One region of the Bariatricus sp. SGI.019 genome, then DNA from elsewhere that is predicted to be linked to it. Evidence: riboswitches for the same ligand, from Rfam matches in the RefSeq annotation. Region 1 holds a riboswitch; the other holds the start of a gene.
The links. A riboswitch is a leader RNA that binds a small molecule or an ion and turns the genes downstream of it on or off. The one in region 1 is predicted to bind thiamine pyrophosphate.

Region 1 (9,266 bases):
TAAAATTAATTCTTCTGTCAATATGTAACTTCCCTGCATGCCAGGAATATTGACCATACGGCCAAATACACTACCGGTACATGGAATCAGACCTATTCTTTCTTTTTTATTCTTTGTTTCCAACACAACAACTGCATATATCTCTTTATTGCGAAGAAATGGGAATGGCTGCCGTCTACCTACAACAGTTGGCGAAATTAGTGGGGCAATCTCTGAATCAAAATATTTTTCCAGATACTTGCATCCTTCGGAATCAATATCCTGGAATCTTAAAATTTGAATTCCTTCTTTTGCAATACATTCCATGAGTTCGTCATAGACAGCTTCTTTACGGCAGTCTGTCTTACGAGTCTGCTTCAATATTGCATCTACTTGTTCCTGAGAAGTCATCCCTGTCTTATTCTCCCGGATTTCTTTTTGAAGCAATGTCTGATCAAAAAGTGAACCCACACGCACCATAAAAAATTCATCCATATTAGTCTGATAGATTGACATAAATGTCAGCCTTTCACATAACGGCACAGATGGATTTTCTGCTTCTTCCAGTACTCGTTCATTGAATTTGAGCCAGGATAATTCTCTGTTCATATACATATTATCCATTGTATACACCTTTCTTTATCAGTATTGTATAAGTTTATATCGTATTACATATATCACAACTACAAAAAGAGCATTTATAATCTATGTTAAATTCATGTAAAAAAAATCTCCGTGATTTTGTCACGGAGATTTTTGAATCTAAGCTACTTTATATGGTTTTCTTTTAAATATTTCTTTTGCTTTTGGATCAACTTTAGATTCCATGCTGGAATAGTACCTTATCATATCGTTTTTAATCTGTTTCCGGTTTCTTCTCTCTTTACGCATAACACAGACATCCTTTCATGGTTCATATAATACTTAATATATCTTTTGATAAAGATAATTTATCGTAGAATTATTTTTATTATATGAAATCACGTTTAAGTCTATGTTAAATCCGGACTTTCCTCTAGCACAGAAGTGCAATGTGGACATCTAAGTGCATCAATTGCAATCTCACTTTTGCAAAACGGACAAGTTTTTGTCGTTACAGGCGCTTCTTCCTCTTCTTTTTTCGGTGCAAACTTTGCAGCAGCGTTGTTCATTGCTTTGATGATTATAAACAGTACTAATGCCATAATCAGGAAATTGATGACAGCTGTTAAAAATTTTCCATAATTCAAGGTCACCTCACCAAGAATATTCCAGGACAGCTTGTCAAAATTCATTCCTCCAAATAATCCAAGAATTGGATTGATGATATCTTCTACAAATGAAGACACAATACTGGTAAACGCACCGCCTATGATAATACCTACTGCCATATCCATGACATTGCCACGGCTGATAAACTCCTTAAATTCTTTTATAAAGTTTTTCATCTTTCGTCTTCCTCCTTATGATCGAACTGTTATTAATCATTATAATAAATAGTCTATAAACTGTACAGAATAATTACTACATTTTCTGATATTAACAGACGCATCATTCTTTCCTTGAAAATCAAATTCAATAATTTGTTATTGTATTTCACAAAAAAGCACGATATAATAACTAAGTATAAAAGGGGTGCTTGCTTTAAGCAGGCTGAGAGTAAGCTAGTGTGCTTTAACCCATGACCTGATTTGGATAATGCCAACGTAGGGACATAAAGTATGAATTATGTACGGTATGCTTCCTTTGCGTACCGTTTTTTGTTTTATAAAAACATTTCGCGAGAATGCACACTTTTGCTCTTTCTCAATACCTCATGCGGCAGATTGGGAGCACCACCTTTTGCCGCACTATAAAATTTAATGAATATGTTCATTAAAAGCAAAGTGAAGGAGGAAAAGAATATGTCTGGTTACACAACACAGATGGATGCTGCCCGTCAGGGTATCGTCACACCTGAAATGAAAATTGTTGCAGAAAAAGAACACTGGGATGTAGAAGATCTGCGCAATGCAATTGCCAAAGGAGAGATTATCATTCCATGCAACAAAAAACACACTTCTTTGAATCCAAGCGGAGTAGGCGCTAAGTTAACTACAAAGATTAATGTCAACTTAGGAGTCTCCCGCGACTGGAAAGATGTGGATATGGAGTATGAGAAGGTACGTTCTGCTGTAGAAATGGGAGCAGAGGCAATCATGGATCTAAGTTCCTATGGAGATACCAGAAGTTTTCGTCGTAAACTCACACAAGAATGCCCTGCCATGATCGGTACAGTTCCAATTTATGATGCAGTCGTTTATTACCACAAACCGTTGGGACAGATTACTGCGCAGGAATGGCTGGATATTGTAAGAATGCATGCAGAAGATGGTGTGGATTTTATGACGATTCATTGTGGTATGAATCGCGCAACGGCTGCAAGATTTAAACAGAACAAACGTCTGATGAATATCGTATCTCGCGGAGGCTCCATTATGTTTGCCTGGATGGAAATGACCGGGGAAGAGAACCCGTTCTATGAACATTATGATGAGATCCTTGATATCTGTCGTGAATATGATATTACGATGAGCCTTGGAGACGCATGTCGTCCAGGCTGTATTGCAGATGCTACTGATACCGCACAAATCGAGGAGTTGATTACCCTGGGAGAACTGACCAAGCGTGCCTGGGCCAAGGATGTACAGGTTATGATTGAAGGACCTGGACATATGCCTATGAATCAGATCGCTGCAAATATGGAAATTCAAAAAACCTTGTGTCATGGTGCACCGTTCTATGTACTTGGTCCATTGGTAACCGATGTTGCTCCTGGATATGACCATATTACTTCTGCTATTGGAGGCGCAATCGCAGCTGCATCTGGCGCTGCATTTTTATGTTATGTCACTCCGGCTGAACACTTACGTCTTCCAAATGCTGCTGATGTAAAGGAAGGTATCGTAGCTGCAAAAATCGCAGCACACGCAGCTGATATAGCAAAAGGAATTCCTGGCGCAACAGATTGGGATTATCAGATGAGTGAAGCAAGAAAACGCCTTGACTGGGAAGCAATGTTCAAGCTTAGCATGGATCCTGAAAAAGCACGTCGTTATCGTGAAGAAGCAAAACCAGAAAAAGAAGACACCTGTAGTATGTGTGGAAACTTCTGCGCAGTAAAAAATACGAATCGAATCCTGGATGGAGAAATTGTAAGTATTTTTGACGAGTAAATGGGAATTTAGATGAGTTAGTTGGTAATGGGTGTGTACGGCGAGAGGATGGATGGGATGGTTGCCATTGCGGAGTCCTTCGCTAAGAATCCATAACAGGAAAAGAAGCAGATATTTTGTGACCAGGCTGATTCACCCCGAAATCTTGATGATTTCGAGGCTCAGCAGCCTTCTCAGATCTGGCTTGAAGCCAAATCTTCGCACAAAATATCTGCTTCTTTTCCTGTAACGGATTCTATCGCTTGTCCAACGAATGGCAACCATCCCATCCATCTTCTCGCCTGACATCCCCCAAATCCGCAACTTCCTCATCCGGGAGGATTCCTGCGCGTCATGCAGAGGGAAAGATATCAGTAATGATATTGTCAAAAAACAGGCAGAATAACTAACTGATTCTTCCATTGAAATAATGATAAATAGTATAAAAACATCGCTCCCCATTGCGCTTCTCGCCAGGAATTCCTCCAGATGAGTTTGTTCAGTAATTGGGAATGTCAGGCGCAAGGGAGTTGGATAGGCTGGACGGAAACAGACCAGCCTATCCAGCTTCCTTGCGCCGTACACCTTCCAATTACCAACTAACTAATCTAAATTCCTAACTAAATTACATATTTAATCTTTTTGTTCAGCTTCATTAGTTCATTTGCAAATTCTCGATTCTCGTATAATGCAACGAAAACGGTACTCATTCTTTTCGACTCGATTCCTACCCGGTCAAAGGATGCGGCAAAGGATGCTGAATAATTTTTCATTTTCCGTATTGATGTGATTTCTTGTGTAGGGAGAGTCTTTGTCAATAATCCAAAATGTATTACTACTTGTTTTTTATCAACAATAACTTCGTTTCTAAATAATACGGGAATAGAATATAAATCTACTAAAACTAATAAAATCAGATATCCCCATACCGTTGTAAATCCGACATTGAGTGTAATTCCCAATGTAACCCCATTTAATAGTGCGATAACTACATACCACCATATATCGATTTTCCCTTTGAATGTCATAAAAAAGCCTCCGTTGTTCATTCGTATTTGCTACTGCTATTATACATACGAATTTCAACGGAGACAATCTTTTTTTGTTTTCTTTTATTCTACATTTTTGTCTTCATCTGCAACATATTCGAAAAAGTCAAAATCGGCATAATGTTTGTGCTTGACACGGTCGGCACAGGTGATTCCTACCATGGTTCCTGTAAATTCTCCATATTTGCAATATTCATCCGAAAATTTTGTTGTATCAAAGACTCTTCCAATCTTTTGATACTTGTTTCCATCCAGGCTCCACTCGAACCAGGACTTACGTCCTTCAATGTAGAGTCGCAGATAGACTGGGCCATCTTCTATCGGAATCCGAGAATTTAAGAATTCTGTTTTCTCTCCATTTTCAAGCTGAATAATTGACAATGCACTCTGGCTCAACGTTTCACTGTAATATTTTCTGAGATTGATATAATTCATATTGTCATAATATAAGATGAGCCCAGCACTATGCTGATGAACTACTGGGACGAATTCCATTTTTGTTGTAATTCTGGCATAGACACTTGTAAGCTTGCGGGCAAGGATACTGACCCTATTCAGTGATGTACGGGATTCTTGTCCGCGGATTCTGACGTAACCCGGACGAGCCTTTACATCTGCAAAGGATTGAGGCATCATTCTTGGAGCATAATACCAGATGCCGAGTTCTTCGGAATCAAAATCATCATAATCCGGAATCTGTGCAACCGGATATTCCGCAAGAGTGCTTTCTGGAACTTCAACCTTTGCCAGATTACTTCCGTCTGCCATGCGAAGCCAATGATCTTTCGTCCACATCATTTTCTGAATTGCCGTCTCTCTTCCAAGTGTACAGCGCAGTTCCGGTACAAACGACCGTGCAGTCAGATGAACCAGATAGACTTCGCCATCCGGTGTCTCTACGTAACTTCCATGTCCTGATTTTTGAAGTACAGATTCTGAATTATAGTATTTCGGCTTTAAATGATCTGGATCATGACGCTCATAAGAATCTCCCGGAACCGATGTCACAATTGGATTTTTGGGATCTTTTTCATATGGCCCCCAGATATTAGCTGAACGTCCCATGGTCACACAGTGATTATATCCTGTGCCACCCTCTGCACACATAATATAATAATAGCTATTCTTTTTAGTCAAATGGGGTGCTTCAATACAGCCTCTGTCTGTTCCGCCACTCCAGATTCGCTTTGGATAACCAATGATTTCTTTCTTTTCCGGTGAATATTCCACCATACAGATTGCTCCTGGTTTTTCATAGCCTTCTCTCGTCTCCCATTCAAGGGATACAACCCATTTACGTCCGTCATCGTCATGGAATATTGATGCATCAAAGCCAGAAGAATGAAGATAGACCGGTTCACTCCATGGACCTTTGATATCCTTTGCTGTGATCAGATAATTATCTACGTCAAAGTATCTGGCATTCATAGAATTCATAATGCCATATACCACATAGAACAGATCCTCTTCCTCACAATAAGTCAGGCAAGGTGCCCAGATTCCCTTCGCAGAAGGTAATTTTTTTAGGTCTACTTCCTGGTCATCTGTCAGAACATGAGTATATAGTTCCCAGTTCTTCAGATCCTTAGAATGGTAGATTGGAATTCCAGGAAACCATTCAAATGTGGAAACTGCAAGATAATAATCTTCCCCTTTTCTGCAGATACATGGATCCGGATTAAATCCGGGAAGTATTGGATTCTTTATCATAATTTATGTTCTCCCTATATTAACAATTCTCTTCTATCTGTCCAGTGATAATGGAATTCGGCGGAATCACAAACTCAAACTGCTGACCTGCAATACGAAGATAACAAGTCTTAGATTCTGATTGCCGATTCAGCAATACAAATACTATACTGTCATTATTATTTTTCCAAGCCGTCAGATCTAACTGATCTGTATACTTTGTGCTTGCAATCCTTATTGCTCCTGGCTTTATAAAATTTGCGAAATGGCAGTAATATCCCAGACACATGCGATCTATTAACCGGTCATTCTCCATATCAAACATATAAGGAGCCTCGCAGTAGTTCTGCGTGTGATTCGGTCCGCCTTCTCCATCTAGTAATATGTTCCAGTCATAAAAACCAACCATCCAATGATTAAGATTTCCAATCATATCATGGGCGAGGCGAGCGGCGTTCTCCGCTTCAGCATCTTTATCATATTTGCCAAATTCCAGACAGCTTTCGGAAAGTATCAGTTTTTTGTCGGGATGAATCTGATGAACCAGGTCTAATGCCTCAAAGTGATCTCCACTATACCAGTGAAAAGCAAGTCCATCAACCATAGAATCTGTTGTCTCATCAATGATTGCTTCTGCTCTGTCAAAAATGCGCTCTTTGTTATGATCCCAGATGAATATTTCGATATCATCAAGGTCATGGTTTTTCATAGCTGGTACCAGATAATCTCTTAAGAATACTTTCTCTTCTTCTGCTGTATAGACACAGGAATCCCAGTCTTGAACAGCTTTTGGCTCATTTTGTACAGACATCCACACAACTTCAAATCCTCTGTCTTTAAATTCTCTGATATATCGGCACAGATATTCTGCCCAACGTGCACGATATTCGTATTTCAGAGAACCGCCTTCTTTTCTTCCATGGTTGGTCTTCATATATGCCGGCGGTGACCATGCAGACAACATGATTTTTAACTTCTTTCCGGCTTTTTTCTCCGCTGCTTCTAATAATGGGATAATGTATTTTTCAGTATCTGCGAAAGAAAATTTCTCAAGTTCCGTATCATCCTTATATGGATCTGCTTCATACATATGGGTGGAAAAATCACAACTGTCCATATGAATTCTGACTTGATTATATCCCATATGTTCCGATGCAAAATAAGTTGATAACATTTTGTCCTGTTGTTCGCTGGATAAGTGAGAAAACACATATCCTGCGGCATCAGTAATTGCACCTCCGAATGGATGAAACGATTATTGTTACTTACTCTCCTAAATATAAAGCTTATCAACAAAAAATTCGTAGTCGTCAGATTGACCGTGCACTGAAAATGATTCAGTCTCCAGGAAAATGCAGACGAGGAAAGAATCAAAACGACCCTGCACGATTCATTCAAAAGACTAGCATTACACCAGATGGTGAAATCGCAGATAAGTCTGTTTATGAATTGGATGAAGAACGCATAAATGAAGAATCCATGTATGATGGTTTTTATGCTGTTGTAACAAACCTTGAAGATAACCCATCGGAAATCATTAAGATTAACAAGCAACGTTGGGAAATCGAAGAAAACTTTCGAATCATGAAATCCGATTTTGAAGCCAGACCCGTCTATGTACAGAGAGACGATCGTATCAAAGCACATTTTCTTACGTGTTATATCAGTCTCTTAGTATATAGATTATTAGAAAAGAAACTGGGGGAAGGGTTTACATGCACTCAGATTTTGGAAACATTACGTGGTATGAATATGACACTATTAAGCAAGGACAGTGGTTACATTCCTTCTTACAAACGCACAAAACTAACAGATGCTCTTCACAGTTCATTTGGATTAAGAACAGACTTTGAATTTATATCAAAAGCCTCCATGCGAGGAATTATTTCAAAGACAAAAAAGATAACTAGCACAAAAGCAAAAATATAGCACATATCGATGCAAACGAACAAACAGCCACATAGCCCATAAATACAGGCTTTGCGGCTGTTTTGTCTTTTATTAACTGTCAAAGATGGGATTATCATAGCAATCCTGTCTGCATATGTCAAGCAAAGCAGCCAAATTGGTCTGCTAACTATATTCTTTCGTCTGTTATCTGTAAGAGTAATTCTTTGATTTCCTGGAAATCACCGTAAAATACTACCCCATTCATTCCAATCTGCCTTGCGCCTTCAATATTTTCCGGTCTGTCATCAATAAAGAAACATTCTTCCGCAATGAGTTGATATTGATTCAGTAAATATTCATAAATACCTCTTTCCGGTTTTATAATATGTATATCACAGGATACCACGATTCCATCAAAATATGAAATCGGTGCAAATTCTGGAAAATAGTCATAAAAAGAGGTACTTGCATTAGACAGAACATATAGATGATATCCATTTTCTTTCACATATTCACAGAATTCTTTTGCACCATCGACAGGTTTCATACACATATGCCATCTCGTTGCACAATTCTTAAGTGCAGGATGAAGGCGCTCTGGAATCTGATCCTTTACACGCTCATATATATCCTCATCAGTCAGCAGTCCCCGGTCAGCATCTATCCATTCCTGCCCATTGAATAATATTTTTTTAATCAAAGCTTTGTCGTCTTCATTATCCAGAAAATAATTCAGGCAGACATCTGGATTATAATCAAGAAGTACATTGCCCATATCGAAAACAATATTTTTTATCATTATAAATCACACCTACTCTATAATCGCCTTTAATACATTTTCAGGCGCACGAAAAATTGTACATTCATCAAGTGGTATTGCACCCATTGAGCGATAGAAATCCATACTTGATTGATTCCAGTTCAGACAACACCATTCCATTCTTCCACAATCACGCTCCAGAGCTGTTCTTGCCATATACTTTATCATCTGTTTTCCATAACCCTTTCCCCGGTATTCTGGATCAACATACAAATCGTCAATATAGATTCCGCCTTTTCCAAGGTAAGCAGGAAATGTCTGATAAAAGAAAACAAATCCAATTTCCTTTCCGTCAATCTGTGCAAATATTACTTCTGCTCTTTGCTTATCGAACATCCACTCTTCCAGAAACTCTTCTGTAGCGTAGACTGACTCCGGTATTTTTTCATATTCCGCAAGTTTTTTAATAAACCGAAGAATTAATGCAGCATCCTCGCGAACTGCATACCGAAAAGTAACTTTCTGTTGTTCACTCATTTAAAACCTCCATTACTTATGATATGGTTCTCCATTGATAATTCGGTAACTTCGATATATCTGCTCCAGCAAAATGACTCTCATCAACTGATGTGGAAATGTCATCTTAGAAAAACTAAGTGCATAATCTGACCTGGAAAGTACTTCTCTCCCAAGTCCAATAGAGCCTCCAATAATAAAGATGATATG
Region 2 (23,309 bases), on a different contig from region 1:
TTTGAAACAGGAGGATATAAGTGGATGAAAACGGCAGTCGTAACAGACAGTAACAGTGGAATTACACAGGAAGAAGCAAAAAAGGAAGGGATATTCATTCTCCCTATGCCAGTCATTGTTGATGGAGTAACGAGATATGAGGGGCAGGATCTTACTCAGGAGATGTTCTATGGAAGCCTCACGAGCGGAATCGATGTCACAACATCCCAGCCTTCTCCGGGGGATGTGATGGATCTGTGGGACAAGGTGTTGGCCGGGGGATATGAAGAACTGGTATATATTCCGATGTCCAGCGGACTGAGTAATTCCTGTGAAACTGCGATTCTCTTGTCCGATGATTATGATGGTAAAGTTCAGGTCGTAGATAATCACAGAATCTCTGTTACGCAGAGAGAAGCTGTTATGGAAGCCGTGAGGCTTGTTGCTGCAGGAACATCTGCGAAGGCAGTCAAAGAAGATCTGGAAGCAAGAGCTTATGATTCTAGTATTTATATTACAGTGGATACATTGGAATATCTGAAAAAAGGCGGCAGAGTCACTCCGGCAGGTGCAGCTATAGGAGCAGTGCTCAATATCAAACCAGTCCTTACTATACAGGGAGAACGTCTGGATGCATTTGCAAAAGTTCGTGGGATGCGTAAAGGAAAGGATAAGATGATCGAAGCTCTAAAGAAAGATATAGAAGAAAGATTTTCAGAGATGGACAGAAGTCGAATAAGGATTGGCACAGCAGGAGCGGGATTGACGGCCGCAGAAGCAGAGGAATGGTGCAGCGAAGTGGGAAAGGCTTTCCCATGGGCAGAAGTTTATTATAATCCTTTGTCTATGTGTATTGCAACGCATACCGGACCGGGGGCTATAGGGATCGGATTTAGTATTGTTAAGTAAAGGGACAAAATGATATGTTGTATACAATTCCAGATTATTATCATATGTTTACCTGTACAGCAGATCAATGTGAAGACACCTGTTGTGCAGGATGGCAGATCGTAGTTGATAAGAGATCTTTGCACCGCTATAAGAAAGTAAAGGGGAATTACCGAAGAAAGCTGTTTCGGTCCATAGACTGGAGAAAGGAGACATTTCGACAGTCAGAAGAGAAAAGATGTGCATTTCTGAATAAAGATAATCTGTGTGATATGTATTGCAATCTGGGAAAGGACAGTCTATGTAAAACTTGCCGCCTATATCCCCGCCATGTAGAAGAATTTGAAGGCGTCCGGGAGATTACTTTATCGGTGTCTTGCCCAGAAGTGGCAAGGATTCTCTTGTCAAAGGAAGAACCGGTGACCTTTTTAAATTTTGAAAAAGATGGAGAAGAAGAGTACGATGATTATGATCCGTTTCTCTATTCAAAGCTGGTAGAAGGCCGGGAGATTATGGTGAAGATTCTCCAGAACCGTGAGATCAGTCTGGAATTAAGGGCTGGTCTTGTACTCGGGATTGCCCATGATATGCAGGTGCGAATCAAAAAGGGCGATATATTTTCCTGTGATGAAGTATTTGTAAAATATCAGACAGAATCGGCACGGGAATTCGTCCGCATGAAGATGGAAGAGGGCAGCAATCATAGAGAACAGAGATACACATGGGCAAAGAACATGTTCGAGCATCTGTATTCCCTGGAATTGCTTCGGGAAGAATGGCTGATACAGTTAAAGGAAACGGAGCATGCTCTGTATACGGCAGGTTCCCTTAGATATGAAGCATTACATCAGGAATTCCGAAACTGGATGGAGGAAAATATGCCACAGTGGAAGATACAGAGGGAACAGTTACTGGTATATTTTATCTTTACATATTTTTGTGGTGCTGTCTATGATGGACAGGCTTATAATAAGGTACAGATGTCAGTCACCAGTGTGTTTTTAATTCGGGAAATTCTGTTGTCTCGTTGGATTAAAAATGAGAAGCAATTGGATTTCGAGGATGTAGTGAATGTTGTCTATCGATATTCGAGAGAAATAGAACATTCGGATCAGAATCTGGAATTGATGGAGAAAGGAAATAGAACCTATGGATACAGTACAGAAATTATTTACTTTCATTGAGAAGAGTCCCAGCCCATTTCATGCGATTGAAAATATGAAGCAAGAATTAGAGGGGCAGGGTTATATTCAGCTTTTGGAAGGAAGTGCCTGGAAACTGGAAGAAGGCGGCAACTATTATGTGATTCGTAATAGTTCCGCAATCATTGCATTTCGGATTCCTAAGAGAGATTTTCTTGGTTTTCAGATTATGGCAAGCCACAGCGACTCCCCAAGTTTTCGTATTAAGGAGTATCCAGAGATGGAAGTGGAGAACCATTATGTGAAGTTAAATGTGGAAAAATATGGGGGGATGCTCTGCGCTCCCTGGCTGGATCGTCCGCTGTCAGTTGCAGGGCGGCTGGTTATCAGGGAGGGGAATCGTCTTGTTACGAAGCTGGTCAATGTGGACCGTGACTTATGCATGATTCCGAATCTTGCGATCCACATGAATCGAGAAGCCAATGAAGGCTATAAGTACAATGCCCAGAAGGACATGCTTCCGCTGTATGGTTGTGAATCAGCCAAAGGGACCTTCATGGCGCGGGTCGCAGAGGCGGCAGGTGTGGAGGAAGAAGACATTGTTGGAAATGATCTGTTCTTATATAACCGTATGAAAGGAAGTGTCTGGGGAGCATCCGAAGAATATATTTCGATTGGACGTCTGGATGATCTGCAGTGTGCATTTGCATCTTTGCAGGCATTTCTGCAGGCAGCAGATGGCGAAAGTATTCCAGTTCATTGCGTGTTTGATAATGAAGAGGTTGGAAGTAGCACGAAGCAGGGAGCCGGATCGACATTTTTATTCGATACACTTCTTAGGATTAATGAAAGCCTTGGGAGGACATCCAGTCAATACCGACAGGCTCTGGCGTCCAGTTTTATGTTGTCTGCTGACAATGCTCATGGCGTGCACCCGAATCAGCCGGATAAGGCCTGCCCGACGAACCGGCCTTATCCGAATGGTGGAGTTGTGATAAAGTTCAGCGCCAATCAGAAGTATACGACCGATGGAATGGCAGCAGCAATCTTCACACAGCTCTGTGAGAGGGCGAAAGTTCCATATCAGACCTATGTGAACCGATCGGATATCCTTGGAGGCTCTACACTCGGAAACATATCGGGAACCCAGGTAGCTGTCAATACGATAGATATTGGATTAGCACAGCTCGCAATGCATTCTCCTTATGAGACCGGCGGAGCGAAAGATACGGATTATCTGATCAGGGTTGCTAAGGAATTCTATCAGTCATCAGTTGTGGAAACCGGTTCGGGAGAATACATGATTAGATAAGATTTATTTAAGGAAGAGATAGATTACCTGGTCTGTCTTTTCCTTTTTATTTTGCTCAGTAAAAATGTTAAGTTTCACCGCGTTGAAGCAAGAGATATAGAGATGATAAAATGATTGTATCAATACATCTAAAGACAAATCAGGAGGAAAGTGTATGAAGAGAAAGTGTATGAGGAAACTAGGGAAACTGTCACTTGTGCTGGTTCTGGTGCTGGGAATGGCATTTAGTGCGGCAGGGTGTGGGAATTCTGGAGGTTCTGCTGAGCAAAAAGAAGAAAAGAAAACAGAAGAAAAAAAGGAATCTTCTGAAAAAAAGTCAAAAGAGAAGGATCTGACCATTGATGAAACGGTTCTTGTCGACTGGGAAGGACTTAAGGTTACGGCTACATCTATTGAAAATGATGAATATAGCAAAGAACCGGCGATCAAATTGTTGATAGAGAACGACACAGAGTATGGAATCAGCATCGCGGTATCGAAGTTATTTGTAAATGGATGCTATATGCCAGATGCTTATTTCGGAGTGAATCTGTGTGATGTGCCGGCAGGCAAGAAGGCAAACGAAACATTACCGTTAAACCCATCTAGTGATGAATTTTTGAAAAAAGCAGGGATTGATACGGTAGGAAGCGTTGATGTAGAGTTTACAGTCAGAGATTCCAGTAAAGATTATTATGATGATAGTTCCGTATTGTATACATCAGATGTAGCGAACATCCAGACATCTGCATATGACAATATGGACACGGATGCAATCGCAGAAGGAACAGAATTATATAATCAGAATGGTGTCCGTATTGTAGCAAAGGAATTATCTGCATTTTCAAGCATGGATTATGGATTATATCTATATGTAGAGAATACAACAGATATGGACATTATATTACAAAGTTATGACGTGTCTGTCGACGGATTTGTCCCGGAAGAAGGCGGAGATATGAATTCCTTTGAGATACCGGCAGGGACCTATTCCGTCGATGCTCTGGTCATCTGGTATGATGAGACGGTTCCGGATGAAAGCGCAGTGGAAGATGTGAAAGAAATGCAACTTGGATTGAAAATATTCGATGCGGCAAACTGGTTCTATGGTTATGACGATGAAGGATTAATCGCAGATACAGGAATGCTGACCTATACACCATAAAGACACAAGAATACAGGAGAAGATTGGAGGATCTCGTATGAAAAGAAGATGGACAGCAATGCTCATGGTCCTGGCCCTTGTACTGGGGCTGGCCGGATGTGGTGGAAATAGTTCTTCAGGAACAAAGTCATCAGGGAGTAAAGAAAAGAAGAACAGCGGTACAAAGTATGAATGTGATCAGGTTGTCTATGACCAGGAAGATGTCAAGATGACGGTTACCGGATATCAGATTACAGACACAAGTTCACACGCAATACTTATTGAAGTGGAAAATAATACGGATTCAATGATTGCGGTAGATAAAACCAGCTTGAATATCAACGGATATATGATTGATGAATATAGCGAGTTTATGGGAAGTGAGAATATTTCATCGATACTGGAAATGCAGAAAGAGACGGGAGATGACTTTGACAAATTTGTAGAAAATTATTTTCACACTATAGATACAGGAAAGACGGAAACCGTTGAATTGAGCGTATATTTGAACGATTCATTGGAAAAGTATCTGGGGGATGTACAGCAGATAGATATTTCCATGTCAGCTATGAAATTTACCGATCCAGAGGATGAGGAAACGCTCGGTGCAGAAGATCTGCCATGGGGAGAAGTAGTAACGGTTCAGACGGATGCATATGATGGGGAACTCAAGCTCCCAGAGATAGAAGGAGATGAGATATTTAATCAGGATGGTATCCGAATCGTTGTTCTTGGAAAAGAACTTGATGAGGACAAAGAGCTGACGATCGATGTATTTGTTGAAAATAGTTCCGATAAAGCAGTCTTCGTATCGGATGAGGATCTTTCGGTGAATGATTTCATGATGGATGCATTTCTGAATGTTCCGTACATCATGGAGGCAGGGGTGAAAGTTATCGGAGAGTTATCTAGTTTTGATGAAGTAGATGCTGAAACGATGGATGATATCGAGAGCCTGGAATTCTCCATTGAGGTCATGGATGCAGATACATATACATCCATAGGTACGGCTTCCTACACAATGGAATAGTGAGAGAAGAATTACAGCTTCATCATTCCGGACATAATGCATCCACCTCTGGCGCCGCAGGATAGTACTTCGGATAACTGCTGCGCATCTGGATGTATTCCGCCAATAGCATAGACAGGTATGTCCACACTCTGGCATACCTGTCTTAAAAAATCTGTTCCTCGCGGGGGCAGATTTTTTTTACAGTCTGTGGCATAGATATGACCGGCTGTCAGATAAGCAGCGCCAAGTACCTGGGCTTTCTTAGCATCTTCGACGGAATGGACGGAGGTGCCGATGACAGAAAAGTGCTTAAGAATGGCAGGATGCTCCTGTCGGTAATCCTGAAGCAGATGAAGCGGCAGATGGATGGATGTGCAGTGCAGTTCATGTGCAATTTCCAGAAAGCTATGGAGAATGCAGGGAACATGGTTGGCGTTACAGATATCCATTATCTCACGCGCCAGTACACGGTATTCTTCTTCCGGAAGATCCTTTTCCCTTAAGATTACTGCTTTCGGATGTAAGCGGCAGATCCGCGCAATCTGTTCCGGCAATGGCCGGGAGCAGATCGTGCGGTTGCTGACTGCGATGATATTCTGATATATATTTTCTCCTTTATACATATACATAATCATTCATGACTGGCTGGAGATCATGCTCCAGAAGGGCGTTGTATACTTCATCAACGGATCTTCCGTCAGAGATCTCGAACTGGTCGTCTCCTTTTTCTTCAATCTCATCGACATGGCTGCCGATTCCGGTGCTGACACCGGCAGATATCTTGGTGGCCGCAATATTTACCAGATTGTCACGGACACGGGCACATTCACGGGTGGATACAGTGATGCTTGCAAATGGCATGAAGAGCCGGTAAGCACATACCACCTGAAGAAGCTGAGGTTCGTGAACATCTTTTGGATTGATGCGGTCATTATTAATGATCGGACGAAGCCTTGGACAGGAGAATGCAATCTCTGCATGAGGGTATTTGCGCTGCAGAAGATAGGCATGATATCCGGTGGCAAATGCATCCTTGCGGAAGTCATCCAGACCAAGAAGAGCAGCGAATCCGACTCCTCGCATGCCACCCTTTAAGGCACGTTCCTGTGCATTCAGACGATAAGGGAAGATCCGCTTATGTCCGGCAAGATGAAGCGTCTCGTACTTGTCTGAATTATAGGTTTCCTGGAATACGGTCACATAATCGGCACCGCATTCGTGAAGGTATGCATATTCATCGGAGTTCATCGGATACACTTCGAGGCCGATGACCTTGAAGTATTTTCTTGCGATTTTGCAGGCTTCTCCAATGTATTTTACATCAGACATTTTACGACTTTCACCGGTCAAAATCAAGATTTCCTGAAGACCTGTCCTGGCAATGGCAGCCATCTCCAGTTCAATCTCTCGGTCATTTAATTTGGCGCGGTTGATCTTATTGTGACAGTTAAATCCACAGTAGATGCAGTAGTTTTCACAATAGTTGGCAATATAAAGGGGCGTAAACATATTGACACTGTTGCCAAAATGCTTTCTTGTCTCCTTCCGTGCAGCCTGTGCGATCTCTTCCAGAAGTGGAAGTGCAGCAGGAGAAAGAAGAGCTTTAAAATCTTCCGGTGTCCGATTATCTCTGGCAAGAGCCTGTCTTACGTCGGCTTCTGTATATTGGTCATAATCATATTGATTCATCTCAGAGATGACTCGGTCCATAACATCTGATTCTAATACTTCCATATCAGGAAGATAGGTCATATGATCGATCCGGTTTTTCTTCTGGTCTTCCAGTATCTCTTCACTTAAGATACTTTCATTTACGTGTTCATCCTTCATCTGTACACCTCCTTAATCCTGTAAGAATCCGGTCAGCGGGGAAGAAGCACTGGCGCCTTTTTCAATCGTCCGTCCAAGACCAGACAGATATGCACTTCTTCCGGCCTCGATTGCCTTTTTAAATGCTTCTGCCATTACCGGAATGTCACCGGCAGTGGCAATGGCAGTATTAGCCATGACTGCAGAGGCACCCATCTCCATAGCTTCACAGGCCTGAGAAGGGCGACCGATACCGGCATCTACAATAATTGGAAGATCGATCTCGTCAATTAGAATCTGGATGAAATCTTTGGTGCAGAGCCCCTTGTTGGAGCCGATTGGAGAGCCAAGCGGCATAATGCAGGCAGCGCCGGCGTTTGCAAGGTCTCTGGCAGCATTCAGATCCGGATACATGTATGGCATTACTACGAATCCCTCTTTTGCCAGGATTTCCGTAGCTTTGATGGTCTCATAGTTATCCGGCAGCAGATATTTGGAGTCGTGGATAACTTCGATCTTCACAAAGTCTCCGCAGCCGACTTCACGGGAAAGACGGGCAATACGGACTGCTTCTTCTGCATTTCTGGCTCCGGAAGTGTTGGGCAGGAGCGTTACATTATCCGGGATATAATCCAGGATGTTGGCAAGTCCACCTTCGTTTGCACGGCGAAGTGCCAGTGTGATAATCTGTGCTTCTGCCTTCTCGATGCAGGCTTTCACAAGTTCTAAGGAGAATTTCCCGGAACCCAGGATAAAGCGGGAAGTAAATTCATGTCCGCCTAGGATAAATTTATCGTCATTCTGATTCATAGATGTTTCCTTCTTTCTTTGATTATTCATAGTTTTCGATGCTTTTTTTGAAGATTATACGCTGGTTTCGCCCAGAAGGAGTCGTGTAATCATATTTGCTTCGTGGGCGGCACAGATAGCAACCCGCGGAGCCATGAGTCCATTTCCGGCAGAAGGTTCGGTGGTCTCATCCCCACAGAGATAGAAGTTGGAAGTGACCCTCCGGGTGCGGATGGAATTACTGCTTCCATATCCTGCCATACCGGAACCGGATACCAGCTTCTTTTCAGGAAAATGTTCCAGGATTCCATTGACCAGCAAAGCCTTGGCCTCCGGACGGTCGAAGGCTTCGCAGATAATAGAATCATTCTGAAATAATTCCGGCAGATTCTCTTCTGTGACTTTTACACAGTCTGTGCGGATATCCAGGTAGGGATTGATCCGCAGAAGCTGTGGTTTCAGAGCATCGGTCTTATACATACCGATATGCTCTGTAAAGTATTGTTGACGATTCAGATTCGTAATGTCTACGACATCAAAATCAATCAGATGCAAGTGTCCGACGCCGATACGGGACAGTGCAAATGCAACATTAGATCCAAGTCCGCCAAGACCTGCAATGGCAACTCTTCCCTGAGACAGTAATTCCTGAACCTGTGGGGAATGACGCTCATTGAGTGCTTCATAGATCTGTTCTTTTGTAAGTTGTTTCATATTCTAGCCCCCTCCTACAAAACTTACCACTTCCAGTTTGTCTCCATCTTTCAGTGTAACGGCAGCATAATTCTTCTTAGGAAGAATCTCGCCGTTCATCTCTACGGCAATCCGTTCGATCCGATACTGGTTCTGAGCCAGATATTCGGCAACGGTGATAGGCTTTTCCAGTGAAACAGCCTGTCCATTTACTGTGATCATGTGTGTCTCCTTTCCCGGCAGTCATAAGTGATCAGATATAAAAAAGAGTTCACAAAGTAATACACCCGTGGTGGTGCACCCCTTCATGAACTCTCGCTCACTCTCAACTTTACCGTATTCTGTTTTTAAGATAAGGCCTTCTGTATAAAAAAAGAGAGATACCAAAGCATCTCCCGCATTTTTATTCGATACGTTCCTACGTTGGCATTATCCAAATCAGGTATATGGGTCGAAGTTCTCAACTTCCTCTCAGCCTAGTACATAAGCTCCCCGTTTCTGTTTACAGGAATTAGTATAGGAAAATATGAAAAAAAAGTCAACCAATTTTGTAAAAATAATGATTTTACATAGATTTAACAATTCCCCGATTCTGTTTTTACAAAAGAAGAGTACGCTGAATAACGTAAAATAGGAGGAAACATGCATGAGAGTAAAAAAATTCTTATTAGTTTTACTTGCAGCAAGTATTGTGATCGGCAGCACTGCCTGTCAGGACAGCAGTGAGTCTCAGGATACTGTAAAAGTAGAGGGGCTGGATGAACTGGGAGAGATACAGGTGATCTCCAGAGAAGAAGGTTCCGGTACAAGGAGTACATTTGCGCGGCTTGCAGATTTTCAGGCAGAATCAGAAGATCAGGCGGATCAGACGCGGACGGATGCACAGATTGCCGGTAATGCAGAAGAAGTGATAGATATGGTAAGCGATGATGATGCGGCAATTGGCTATGTATCAGAGGGCTCGATACAGGAAGCAGAAGGGATGAAGCAATTGAAAGTGGAAGGAATTGCGGCAGATGCCGGAGATAAAAAGTATCCTCTGAGCCGTTCCTTTTATCTGACATATGTAGGAGAGCTAAACGAGGTAGAAGAGGATTTCCTGACTTATATCCACGGTGCAGGGCAGGAGATTGTAGGGGAGAATTATGAAACGGTAGCGAAGAGCAGTACGTTTCTGTCGAATAAGGCCGGCGGAACGATTACCATAAATGGATCTACTTCTGTTGCACCACTTATGGAAGAACTGGCAGAAGCCTATATGTTGATTAATCCGAATGCAAAGATTGAGATTGAACAGTCTGATTCTACAGAAGGATTGAATCAGGCGATGTCCGGAAAGTGTGATTTTGGAATGGCCTCCAGAGACTTAAAAGATTATGAGGCAGAATTACTTGATTATGAAATCATTGCCAATGACAATATTGCAGTCATTGTAAATGAACAAAATCCACTGGAAGATATATCATTGGACACATTAAAGAAAATCTATACCGGTGATATCAATGAGTGGAAAGAGTTAAATGAAGCTGGATAGAGTATGAATAATCAGAAAACGTTCCTATAGATTCAAATACAAGTTCATAAGATAGAAGGAGATTAAGATGGATAGTAAAGTACAGATAGTCTTTGGCCTGTTAGGCGGACTGGCAATATTTATTTATGGGATGAATATGATGAGCGAATGCCTCCAGAAAGCGGCAGGAGAGAAGATGAAAAGCATTCTTGCAATGCTTACGAAGAACCCGGTGCTTGGAGTGTTAGCCGGAGCATTGACAACAGCGGTACTTCAGAGCAGTAGTGCGACAACAGTCATGGCAATTGGATTCGTCAGCGCAGGGCTTATGAATCTGCCGCAGGCAATCTCAATTATTCTTGGTGCCAATATCGGAACCACAATGACAGCGCAGATCATTGCATTTAAGATCAGCGATTACATATATGTAATTATCTTTCTCGGATTTATTATTTCCTTTATTGCAAAATCAGAAAAAGCAAAAAGCATTGGCCAGACTCTTTTTGCATTTGGTCTGTTATTCCTCGGAATTGAGACCATGGGAGATGTCATGAAACCACTTGCATCCAGTCCGGTATTTACCGATATGATCGGAAAGGTTGCAGATATCCCGATTCTTGGCGTTGCAGTGGGTACTCTGATGACATTAGTCGTGCAGAGTAGCAGTGCCACGATTGCGGTACTTCAGAACTTCGCTTCACAGGCAGGACCAGATGGAGTGACCAGTATCCTTGGCCTTACCGGTGCCATTCCGATTCTTCTTGGCGATAATATTGGTACAACAATTACGGCATTACTTGCCAGTGTAGGCCAGCCAAAAGATGCCAAGAGAACAGCGGTTGCACATTGTATCTTCAATATATCAGGATGTCTTCTGTTCATCTGGTTTATCAATCCATTTGCCAAATTTGTGCAGATGATATCTCCAAAAGGACCAGAAGTGGAAGTAATCTCCCGGCAGATTGCCAATGCACATACGACGTTTAACTGTGTAATGACATTGATCTGGATTCCGCTGATCTGGCTGATGGTCAAGATTGTAATGCGCATTGTACCGGATGGAAAGAAAGAGCTTTATGATCCGGCAGAACCGTTGTATCTGGATGAGAGACTGGTCAGCCAGCCGACAGCAGCATTACAGCTTGTTGCAAAAGAAGTGGTTCACTGCGGCGAAGTGGTCAGAACGATGCTTCAGGATACATCGAAAGCAGTAAAGAAAGAGGAAATGCCGCTTTTGGAAGATGTATTTGAAAAAGCAGCGATTGCAAGCAATCTGAATGGAAGAATTACAGAATACCTGGCAGATTTGTTCTCTGCCGGTGTACTGACAGAAGAACAGGCAACCCAGACGGCAGGAATTATGTATGTCTTAAGCGATATTGACCGTATGGGATCCTTGTGTGAGGATGTAGCAGAAGGCATTAGAGATAAGATAGAAAAGAAATACAAATATTCTAAAGATGCCATGAAAGATCTGGAGAAGATTCTGAATATGATAGAAAGTATGTATTCAGAGGCAATGCAGGCGATGACCACAGGCGATCTGGAGAATGCCAAGAAGATTCTTAAGAAGAAAGAAAAAGTGATTGAACTTGATATCAATATGAGAAAAGGCCATATGACCAGAGTTGGAAAGGGCAAATGTGCGGCCAACCTTACGGCGCCATTTAACCAGATTCTGCACAGCATTGATCGTATGAGTAATAGTTGTATGAATATTGCAGATGCAGCCCTGGGACAGGTAGATCTGAATTATTTCATTAATGTAACAGCAAATGGAGAGGAAATGAAGGCCTGATGATGATATTGGCTCTGGGAGAGACTTTAGAAAGTATCGATGAAAACCAATTAATACAGGAAAACAAACAGGCAGTATTTATCACAGATTCCCGGCATGCGAAAGAAGCCATGTCGCTTGCCGGGATGATATACGAAGGTGATATCAGTCTGTCAGAAGTATGTTTTTGTAAGATCGAGACCCAACAGGAATGTCTGGCAGGGTCTCTTTGTATACCCAAATTACTGGATGTTCTGGGCAGCAGATATCGAATCCTCTTCTTCATTAATCAACGCCATATTGTGATCATCGATGATGATGACTTTGCCAGACGGCTGATCGTGAGGATTCGAAGAAGCAAGTCTAAGCAAGGGAATACCAAAGAACGATTTATCTATAATTTCATCACGCAGTTCATGAGCAGAGACCTGGAACTTCTGGGACGCTATGAGCGTCTGATTATGACAATGGAAGAAAAAGTCCTGGAAGGAAAGACCGAAGGGTTCCAGAATGAGATCATACCAATTCGCAAGGAACTCCTGACTTTGCGGGTATATTATGATGAATTGATGGATATGGGAAAGGAATTGGAAGAGAATGAAAATGGATTCTTTGCCAAGAAGCAGCTGCGCTACTTTGGAACCATCGCCGACCGTGCAGACCGACTGATGGGAAGAACGGCGCATCTTCTGGAATATGCACAACAGGTAAGAGATGCCTATCAGTCTCAGGTAGATGCCGAACAGAATAAAAATATGCAGTTTTTAACCGTGGTATCGACCATCTTCTTCCCACTGACACTGATCACTGGATGGTTTGGAATGAACTTCAAAGACATGCCAGGCCTGGAACATGGATATCCCGGCGTCTGTGTGCTTAGTCTCATCGTAGTCGTATTCTGCATCCTGTTCTTCAAGAGAAAGAAGATGCTGTGAAGAGGGGAAATCTTGGTGGTTGGGGGCCGAATTCGAGGGGATGGGCAGATTGCTTCGATGCTTCGCTCTCATTCAACTCTTGCACCGGGATGTAAACTCTCCAAAGATTCGCGCAAAGGCGCTCTTCTCTGGAGAGCCAACATCGCGGGCAAGGATTTTCATTACGCTCCGCTTAGCCTTCTCAATCTGCCCATCTCCTCGAATTCTCCGCCAACTACCGGCAGGGATTCCCAAGAAGCGTAAGGGGCGGAATCCCTCCCCGGATGAGATGTTCCTGCGATTGAGAATGTCAGGCGCGAGGGGTGGATGGAGGGTTTGTAATCCGTCTGGACAAGCGATAGAAGCCGTTACAGAAAAAAGAGTGATAATTTTGCATGAAGATTTGGTTTCAAACCAAATCTGAAAAGGCTGCTGAGCCTCGAAATCATCAAGATTTCGGGGTGAATCAGCCTGGTTGCAAAATTATCACTCTTTTTTCTGTTAAGGATTCTTAGCGAAGGGCATCGGATTACAAACCCTCCATCCACCCCTCGCGCCGTACACTCTCAATCAAAAAACAATCTCATCCAAGATTCCCCTAGTGGATCTCACTGTGCAGCTTCTGCAGGGATTGCACCTCTCCGTTGCCATGTTCTTTTACATAGCGGATACCTTTTGCGGTGGCTCTTGCGGCGGCAATTGTAGTCATATAAGGAATCTTTGCCTTGATTGCAGCTTTTCTCAGGTAGCTGTCATCATGGATACTGTCCTTGCCGACCGGAGAGTTTACGATCAGGTCAATCTTTCCGTTGGTGATCATATCCAGAATATTCGGACGGCCTTCGTATAATTTCTTTACTTTTTCTGCCTCGATTCCGGCAGCACGAATCAGTTCATAGGTATTGCCGGTGGCAATGATCTTGAAACCGTCATCTGCGAAGCTCTGAGCAATCTCAACAACTTCTGCTTTGTCCTTGCGGTTTACAGAGATCAGAACAGTGCCTTCCAGTGGAAGCTTGGATTGTGCAGCTTCCTGAGCCTTGTAGAATGCTTCCCCATAGTAAGAAGACAGTCCTAATACTTCGCCGGTAGATCTCATCTCTGGTCCTAATACAGGATCTACTTCCTGGAACATATTGAATGGGAAGACCGCCTCTTTCACTCCATAGTATGGAATGTTTTGTTCTTTTAAATTTGCCACAGGTGATGGACGTCCGGTAAGTTCAGATGTAATAATGTCGGTGGCAAGCGGCACCATGCGGATATTGCATACTTTAGATACCAGTGGTACAGTACGGGATGCACGTGGGTTTGCTTCCAGGACGTATACTTTTCCTTTTTCAATTGCATACTGCATGTTCATCAGACCTTTGACATGCATTTCTTCTGCAATCTTTCTGGTATACTCTTTAATAGTCTGTACATTTTCTTCGGAGATGTGTACAGATGGAATGATACATGCGGAATCACCGGAATGTACGCCGGCAAGTTCAATGTGTTCCATGACAGCAGGAACGAAGGCGTGGTTACCGTCACTGATAGCATCTGCTTCGCATTCCAGTGCGTGGTTCAGGAAACGGTCGATCAGGATCGGACGGTCAGGGGTTACGCCGACGGCAGCTTTCATGTAGCCTTCCATGCTTTCAGCGTCATATACGACTTCCATTCCACGTCCGCCGAGAACGTAAGAAGGACGAACCATGACAGGGTATCCGATCTCTTCTGCAATCGCGAGTGCTTCGTCTACGGTTGTTGCCATGCCAGATTCAGGCATCGGAATCTCCAGTTTATCCATCATCTCACGGAACAGGTCACGGTCTTCGGCAAGATCAATGACAGAAGGAGAAGTTCCAAGAATCTTTACACCGTTTTTTTCAAGCTCTGAAGCAAGGTTCAGAGGAGTCTGTCCGCCGAATTGTGCGATGACGCCGACTGGCTGCTCTTTTTTGTAGATGCTTAATACATCTTCTAAGGTTAATGGTTCAAAATACAGTTTATCGGAAGTATCGTAATCTGTAGACACTGTCTCAGGGTTACAGTTTACAATAATCGTCTCAAATCCTAATTTCTTAAGAGCCAGAGATGCATGTACGCAGCAGTAGTCGAATTCGATACCCTGACCGATACGGTTTGGTCCGCCGCCAAGAATCATAATCTTTGGCTTGTCTGTCTTGACAGGATTCTTATCTTCTGCATTGTAAGTAGAGTAGTAGTAAGCACTGTCAGGAGTTCCGCTGACATGGACACCTTCCCATGCCTCTTCTACGCCAAGTTCAATGCGTCGGTTACGTACGTCTTCTTCCGGAATATCCAGAATCTGGCTTAAATATTTGTCAGAGAAACCATTTTTCTTAGCAGAAATGAGCATCTCATCAGAAGGCAGGCTTCCTTTGTGTGCAGCGAGTGCTTCCTCTTCTTCAACGAGTTCTTTCATTTGTTCAATGAAATAAGTCTTTACCTTCGTAATATCGAAGATCTCTTCAACAGTGGCACCTTTACGCAGTGCTTCGTACATAATGAAATGACGGTCACTGGAAGGAGTGATCAGCATCTGTAAGAGTTCTTCCTTACTCTTCTGGTCATAATCTTTGGCATGCCCAAGACCATAACGTCCGGTTTCCAGGCTGCGGATGGCCTTTTGGAAAGCTTCTTTGTAGTTCTTTCCAATACTCATGACTTCACCGACAGCACGCATCTGAGTACCAAGCTTGTCTTCTACACCTTTGAATTTTTCGAATGCCCAGCGGGCGAATTTAATAACAACATAGTCACCGTCTGGTACGTATTTGTCCAGAGTACCGTATTTTCCACAAGGGATATCCTTCAGAGTCAATCCACAAGCCAGCATTGCGGATACCAGAGCAATCGGGAAACCAGTTGCCTTGGAAGCCAATGCAGAAGAACGAGAAGTTCTTGGATTGATCTCGATAACTACGATTCGGTCAGTTACTGGATCATGAGCAAATTGTACATTCGTTCCGCCAATGACCTGTACAGACTCTACGATCTTATACGCCTGTTCCTGCAGCTTTTTCTGACATTCTTCTGAGATGGTAAGCATTGGAGCAGAACAGAAAGAATCTCCGGTATGCACACCCAGTGGGTCAATATTTTCAATAAAGCATACGGTGATCATATTATTGTCAGCATCGCGAACCACTTCCAGTTCAAGTTCTTCCCAGCCAAGGATGGATTCTTCCACCAGAACCTGCCCTACCAGACTGGCTTGAAGACCTCTGGCACAGACTGTTTTTAATTCTTCTTTATTATATACAAGGCCACCGCCTGCACCACCCATGGTGTAAGCCGGACGAAGAACGACCGGATATCCAAGTTCATCAGCAATATCAAGGGCCTCTTCAACACTGTAAGCGACTTCACTTCTTGCCATCTCAATACCAAGAGCATTCATAGATTTCTTGAATTCAATGCGGTCTTCCCCTCGTTCGATGGCATCTACTTGAACACCAATAACTTTTACATTATATTTATCAAGAATTCCCTCTTTAGCAAGCTCGGCACACAGATTCAGTCCAGATTGGCCTCCAAGATTAGGAAGCAGCGCATCTGGCCGTTCTTTGGCGATAATCTGTTCCAAACGTTCCACATTCAACGGCTCGATGTAAGTAACATCTGCCATCTCAGGATCTGTCATGATGGTCGCAGGATTGGAATTCACCAATACGATCTCATAGCCCAGTTTACGTAATGCTTTGCAAGCCTGTGTCCCTGAGTAATCAAATTCGCAAGCCTGTCCAATGATGATCGGTCCGGAACCGATAATAAGTACTTTGTGAATATCTGTTCTCTTTGACATTTGTTTCCTCCTCAATATGACATACTGTTTTATCTTTTTCTATTATATAGGAGAATTGAAAAAAGGAAAATGAAAATTTATAGAAAAGATGTATTTCTTGCTTTTTTATAACAAAAGTCCTATATTATTAAGAGACAAAAAAAGGAGATTAGAAAATGACATCATTATTATTAGTTGTAATATATCTGGCTTTTATCAGTCTTGGATTACCAGATGCGCTTCTGGGATCAGCATGGCCAACAATGTACCAGGAATTGGGAGCATCGGTATCCTGGGCAGGAAGTGTATCTATGATCATATCGGCAGGAACGATTATTTCAAGTCTTGCAAGTGATCGCCTGACCAGAAGACTTGGGGCGGCAAAGGTTACGACAATCAGTGTATTTATTACAGCAGTTGCTTTATTTGGCTTTTCAGTAAGCCATGCTTTCTGGATGCTGTGTCTATGGGCGATTCCTTACGGACTGGGAGCAGGAAGTGTGGATGCTGCGTTAAATAACTTTGTAGCACTTCATTATCCTGCAAGACATATGAGCTGGCTGCACTGTATGTGGGGCGTTGGTGCCAGTATAGGGCCAATCATTATGGGATGGACCATTACCGGAGGGCTTCGCTGGAATGGAGGATATCGTATTATCTCGCTGCTGCAGATTATTCTGACTGCTATATTGATAATCAGTCTTCCATTATGGAAAAAGAAATCGACAATACATTCAGGAGAAAGTACAGAATCAGAAGGGCAGTCTCTTCAACATCTGACATTTTCACAACTGCTTAAGAGAAGCGGAGTGAAAGAAGTTATGGTATGTTTTTTCTGTTATTGTGCATTAGAGACTACAACAGGAATGTGGGCTGCGAGTTATTGCACGTTAAACCGAGGAATTTCAGCAGAACAGGCAGCAAGATATGCCAGCCTGTTTTATATTGGAATTACCGTGGGAAGATTCATATGTGGTTTTATTACTTTGAAGGTGAATGACCGGAACATGATTCGAATGGGGCAGATTCTGATCGTATTAGGAGTTTTATTGGTGATCCTACCTCTGAGCCAAGAGCTTTTACTGGCAGGGTTGGTGGTCATAGGATGTGGATGTGCACCAATCTATCCATCCATTATTCATGAAACGCCGCAGAATTTTGGAGCGGATTTGAGCCAGTCTATTATTGGCGTGCAGATGGCTTCGGCGTATACGGGTACTTGCCTGGTTCCGCCAATCTTCGGCTTAATTGCACAGTACATTGATGTTGCTTTATACCCATACTTTTTGGCTGTGATATTGGTTCTTATGATTGTGATGTCAGAAAAGCTCCATATTGCAACGAGCCGTAAAGTATAGTTATTATGATCTTGCAAGATGTAGTCAGATAGACATAAGTTGGATAAAGTTGTTAGGATAATAAGGAGAAATATTATGACATTAGAGGAAGTTCGAAAAGAAATTGATGCGATAGATTCACAGATGAAACCGCTGTTTCTGAAGCGTATGGAGTGCTCCAGACATGTGGCAGAGGCAAAAGCTAAGACTGGGGGCGATGTGTTTTCTAAGGCCAGAGAAGATGAGATTATCAATAAGCGCGCAGCCGATGTGAATGCAGAAGTTCGGGAAGAGTATGTAGCATTCTTGCAGCATCTTATGAGTGTCAGCAGAAGATATCAGTACGGGATTCTGATGGGGATGCAGGATCATGTTCTGGAAGAAGTTCTGAGAACAGCAGGTCTGGATGCAAGAGAGGAACATCATCAGGTGGAAGTTGCTTTTCGCTGCAAGCGCACCGTGGGCAATGTCAATCTGTTCTTGAATATGGCAAACCTGAATAAAATAGACATCTGTCACATGAATTTTGAGACGATAGATGATGAACAGACTGTAACGATGACGCTTTGCGGCAATGTCAGAGAAAGCAATATGAAAAGATTAATCTGCCAGATGGGAAAAGAGGCAGAAGACTTCCGAATACTAAGATTAAAATAAGAGAGAATAACAGCGAAAACCCGTTAACCTTATCGGCTAACGGGTTTCGTTGTTGTTATAGTTATCTAAAAGGAATGAGAGTAAAGTGCGGCACCTGGTATTCAATCCAAGGTGCTTTTACTTTGTGAGGGGGGAGATAGTTGATGTGTTCTTCAACTATCTGTACTAAAGTATAAAGTATAAATGTGTCTAAAGTATGTTAAATCCCTTAAAGAAATCGAAAATTTCTTAAGAAGAAATTAAATTATTATTTCCTTTTTATTCTCAGAACTTATCTTCGCTCTCTGTCGATGAACATAAGAATGAATGCCAGAAACATCATCACAGAACAACATAAAATTGCCTTTTCGTGAAAAATCTTGATAAAAGCATTTCCTATTACAGCACCGATGACAAAGCAAAAGATGATGCCATAATAAAGCAGGCCTTTTTCCAGATGCCCTTTCTCTTTTGTGTAGAAATAACTGCACAGGTTCTGAGTGGCACTTCGCAGATTGCCGATACACATGGTAGTTGCTATACCGTTTCCATGTATCTTGCGGAAACTTTCCACCTGTATTCCGCATGCCAGAGAAGTCAGACTGTTCGCCAACAGGTTCATGTTATGAGGCATAAAACTTACTGTTGCCAGGATCAGAGCTTCAAACAGTACGGAAATCTGCCTCCAGTGTAATCGGATTATTCCTTTTATCCGAACAACATCGGCCAGGGCGATTCCAATGGCAAAAGCCAATACAGGGAATAGATACCGTACGACCAGATGAAAATTGCCTTCAGAAAGAGAGACACCTAAAAGAAGCATATTTCCAGTCTGGGCATTGGCAAATACCCTGCCGCGTTCCAGGTAGGAGTAGGCGTCCATGAAACCGCCGGAAAGTGCTAATATGATTCCTAATTCTATAGATTCAGAGACTTGAAGTGCACGTTTCATAATAAAGTTCCTTTCTGGCTTGCATTGATTTCGCACCAATTATAGGAGGATTCTTTTTCCATGTCAACAAGTCCAGAAGTAAATTAGCACTTTGTATAATAATTGTCAGTTTTACAAATTCTCTTTAGCAAAATTTTAAAGGGCCAAAGGATTTCCCTGAAACTATAGCTGAAAACAGGGAATTGTGGTATGATTAATGACAAGCTGAATATTATGGAGGAAAGCGATATGGAAAAATCAAAAGTTTATTTTACCAATATGAAAGCATCGTTCAATGAGAATCTGCCACAGAAGTTAAAACGCCTGATTCGTACTGCAGGTATTGAGGAGATTGATTTTAAAGATAAATATGCGGCAATTAAGATGCATTTTGGAGAACCGGGGAATCTTGCATTTTTACGTCCAAACTATGCAGCTGTCATTGTAGATATGGTAAAGGAACTGGGAGGAAAACCATTCCTTACAGATTGTAATACTTTATATGTCGGTGGTAGAAAGAATGCACTGGATCACTTGGATTCTGCGTATCAGAATGGATTTTCTCCATTTTCTACAGGCTGTCATGTGTTGATCGCTGATGGACTGAAGGGTACAGATGAGGTACTGGTACCTGTAGACGGAGAATATGTTAAAGAAGCGAAGATTGGACGTGCAGTCATGGATGCAGATGTATTCATTACGTTGAATCATTTCAAGGGACATGAGGCTACCGGTTTTGGCGGAGCACTTAAGAATATTGGCATGGGCTGTGGATCCAGAGCTGGAAAGATGGAGATGCACAGTGCAGGAAAGCCATATGTGGAACAGGAAGAATGTGTGGGCTGCGGTAATTGTATCCGTATCTGTGCACATGATGCACCTTCTATTACAGATGGCAAGGCATCTATTAATCATGATAAGTGCGTTGGCTGTGGCAGATGTATTGGTGTCTGTCCAAAGGATGCAGTCTGTCCGGCAGGGGATGAATCCAATGATATTTTAAATAAGAAGATAGCCGAATACAGTCTGGCAGTGGTGAAGGATCGTCCACATTTTCATGTGAGTCTGGTAATTGATGTATCTCCGAACTGTGACTGTCATGCAGAAAATGATATTCCAATCGTGCCGGATGTAGGAATGTTCGCATCCTTTGACCCAGTAGCGCTGGATCGTGCCTGTGCAGATGCAGTGAATCGGATGCCGGTGATTGCCGGAAGTCAGCTGGATCAGATGCCGCATGTGCATCATGATCATTTTATTGATTCTGCACCGACTACAAACTGGAAGGTGTGTCTGGAACATGCAGAGAAGATTGGACTTGGAACACAGGAATACGAACTGATAGAGATCTAAGAATGCATTTATAAATTAGGAGGAAATATGACAAAAGCAGAATTGGCACTGGAAGTTATCGAACGTTTGAAAAAAGAATATCCGGATGCGGGATGTACTCTGGATTATGATCAGGCATGGAAGCTTCTGGTCAGTGTCCGTCTTGCGGCTCAATGTACGGATGCCCGGGTCAATGTCGTGGTAGAAGGATTGTATGAGAAATATCCGGATATAGATGCACTGGCTGCGGCAGATGTTGAGGATATCGAGAAGATTGTAAGACCCTGTGGATTGGGAAAAAGTAAGGCGAGAGATATCAGTGCCTGTATGAAGATGCTGAAAGAAGAGTACGGCGGGAAAGTCCCGAAAGACTTTAACGCATTGCTTAAGCTGCCAGGTGTAGGAAGAAAGAGTGCGAACCTTATCATGGGAGATGTGTTTGGTGAGCCTGCAATTGTAACAGATACACATTGTATCCGTCTGGTAAATCGAATCGGTCTTGTAGATGGAATAAAAGAACCGAAAAAGGTAGAGATGGCACTCTGGAAGATCATTCCGCCGGAAGAAGGCAGTGACTTCTGTCATCGTCTGGTATACCATGGGCGTGATGTCTGTACGGCACGAACCAAGCCGTATTGTGAGAAATGCTGTCTGAAAGATATCTGTGCGAAAAATGGAGTAGAGTAAGTTCATAAGAAGTGTATAGGAGGATGGTTATGGCAGATATTGTAGGAATGCTGGATGAATTACAGAATCGTGCTCTGAAAGATGAGAAACTTAAAAAGCAATTGCTTGCAACGCGGACAGAATCAGATCCGGTAGCTGCATTTTGCAGGACATGCAGGGAATTGGGATATGAGATCTATGAGATGGAACTGATCAGCGCCGGGGAGGAATTTCATGCTTCTATGAAAAGAAGTACCAATGGAGGCGGAGAGAATTCACCGATGTTGGAAAGTGAAGATGACTTCTATGAATTGTTTTTTGCAAGTCTGGAATAAAAAGAGATGGCAGGTGAATCGTAATGATTACTTGCCATCTTTCTGTCAAAGCTTATGGTTGATTCAGATTCATGCTTTTCAAAGTTTCAACAAGCTCCATATCGTCTTGTTTTAACTTGATATTTGAGCAATAATTCTTTCCCTCTGGTGTTGTGACTGTGATCTCAATCACTGTTCCTTCCATCAGAGCTTCCCTGGATACTGCGTTTATAAATAAAGGAAATTTGGGATGGTTGGCGCGGAAACGGTCAATACAGCTTTTTATTTTTTGAATCATTGCAATCTGATTGAAGTTCATATTCATGATGATTTCGCCTCCTTTGAACATATACCTATGGGGCATTATACTGGAATTGGAGGAAATAGTCAAAAGGAGAATGAATAAAAGAAAATGGAACCGATAGATATATTAAAGCAATATTTTGGATATGACACGTTCCGTGAGGGGCAGCGCCCATTGATTGATTCTGTCCTGAAGGGACGGGATGTTTTAGGAATTATGCCTACGGGAGCTGGAAAGTCGATGTGCTTTCAGATCCCAGCACTTATGATGGAAGGCATTACCCTGGTCATCTCTCCTTTGATCTCACTGATGAAGGATCAGGTCGGAGCACTGAATCAGGCAGGAGTCCATGCGGCGTTTTTGAACAGTTCGCTGACAATGGGACAATACGTGAAAGCGCTTCGCCTGGCAAAAGAAGGTCGTTATAAGATTATCTATGTAGCACCGGAACGATTGGAGACGGAAGGATTTCTTGAGTTTGCGTTATCTGAAAATGTGCATATCTCCTTCCTGGCAGTGGATGAAGCACATTGTGTCTCTCAGTGGGGGCAAGACTTCCGCCCCAGTTATCTGAAGATTATGGAATTTCTAAAGAAACTGCCATATCGTCCTGTGGTTGGAGCTTATACGGCAACTGCAACAGAAGATGTACGTGATGACATTATGGATATTCTAGAGTTGCAGAATCCATACGTGATGACGACTGGATTTGACAGAGAGAATCTGCATTTTGCAGTAAAAAAGCCGGTAGATAAGTACAAAGAACTGGTACATTATCTGAAAGACAGGGAGAAAAAGTTCTCGGGAAGCAGTGGGATCATCTACTGCCTTACCAGAAAAAATGTGGAAGACATTTGCTATAGATTGAGAAAGGAAGGATTTTCCGTTACGAGATATCATGCCGGATTAAGTGATGAGGAACGAAAAGAGAATCAGGAAGACTTTATCTATGACAGACGTCAGATTATGGTGGCAACCAATGCATTTGGTATGGGGATTGATAAGTCGGATGTGCGCTTTGTGATTCATTATAATATGCCGA

Region 2: another riboswitch for thiamine pyrophosphate. It lies ahead of thiS (sulfur carrier protein ThiS); the one in region 1 lies ahead of thiC (phosphomethylpyrimidine synthase ThiC).

What each region holds. Positions count from the first base shown of each region.
Region 1 covers NZ_JBNPOQ010000037.1:737-10,002, forward strand. The annotation lists partial or broken gene ACQRD1_RS14290 (polyphosphate kinase 1) at 1-588, opposite strand, end outside; gene ACQRD1_RS14295 (hypothetical protein) at 742-870, opposite strand; gene mscL (large conductance mechanosensitive channel protein MscL) at 972-1,406, opposite strand; TPP riboswitch at 1,580-1,688, shown strand; gene thiC (phosphomethylpyrimidine synthase ThiC) at 1,863-3,173, shown strand; gene ACQRD1_RS14310 (PH domain-containing protein) at 3,773-4,180, opposite strand; gene ACQRD1_RS14315 (glycoside hydrolase family 43 protein) at 4,265-5,911, opposite strand; gene ACQRD1_RS14320 (glycoside hydrolase family 30 protein) at 5,931-7,100, opposite strand; partial or broken gene ACQRD1_RS14325 (IS1634 family transposase) at 7,133-7,819, shown strand; gene ACQRD1_RS14330 (HAD family hydrolase) at 7,968-8,579, opposite strand; gene ACQRD1_RS14335 (GNAT family N-acetyltransferase) at 8,592-9,077, opposite strand; gene rlmH (23S rRNA (pseudouridine(1915)-N(3))-methyltransferase RlmH) at 9,090-9,266, opposite strand, start outside.
Region 2 covers NZ_JBNPOQ010000014.1:20,674-43,982, reverse strand. The annotation lists gene ACQRD1_RS10240 (DegV family protein) at 25-888, shown strand; gene fliB (flagellin lysine-N-methylase) at 903-2,051, shown strand; gene ACQRD1_RS10230 (M18 family aminopeptidase) at 2,017-3,321, shown strand; gene ACQRD1_RS10225 (hypothetical protein) at 3,476-4,465, shown strand; gene ACQRD1_RS10220 (hypothetical protein) at 4,503-5,474, shown strand; gene ACQRD1_RS10215 (thiamine phosphate synthase) at 5,486-6,079, opposite strand; gene thiH (2-iminoacetate synthase ThiH) at 6,072-7,286, opposite strand; gene ACQRD1_RS10205 (thiazole synthase) at 7,299-8,075, opposite strand; gene thiF (sulfur carrier protein ThiS adenylyltransferase ThiF) at 8,130-8,768, opposite strand; gene thiS (sulfur carrier protein ThiS) at 8,772-8,969, opposite strand; TPP riboswitch at 9,146-9,252, opposite strand; gene ACQRD1_RS10190 (substrate-binding domain-containing protein) at 9,394-10,281, shown strand; gene ACQRD1_RS10185 (Na/Pi cotransporter family protein) at 10,349-12,058, shown strand; gene ACQRD1_RS10180 (CorA family divalent cation transporter) at 12,058-12,972, shown strand; gene carB (carbamoyl-phosphate synthase large subunit) at 13,550-16,768, opposite strand; gene ACQRD1_RS10170 (MFS transporter) at 16,924-18,105, shown strand; gene ACQRD1_RS10165 (chorismate mutase) at 18,181-18,741, shown strand; gene ACQRD1_RS10160 (YoaK family protein) at 19,013-19,672, opposite strand; gene ACQRD1_RS10155 (DUF362 domain-containing protein) at 19,901-21,004, shown strand; gene ACQRD1_RS10150 (endonuclease III domain-containing protein) at 21,032-21,670, shown strand; gene ACQRD1_RS10145 (hypothetical protein) at 21,700-21,984, shown strand; gene ACQRD1_RS10140 (hypothetical protein) at 22,037-22,282, opposite strand; gene recQ (DNA helicase RecQ) at 22,376-23,309, shown strand, end outside.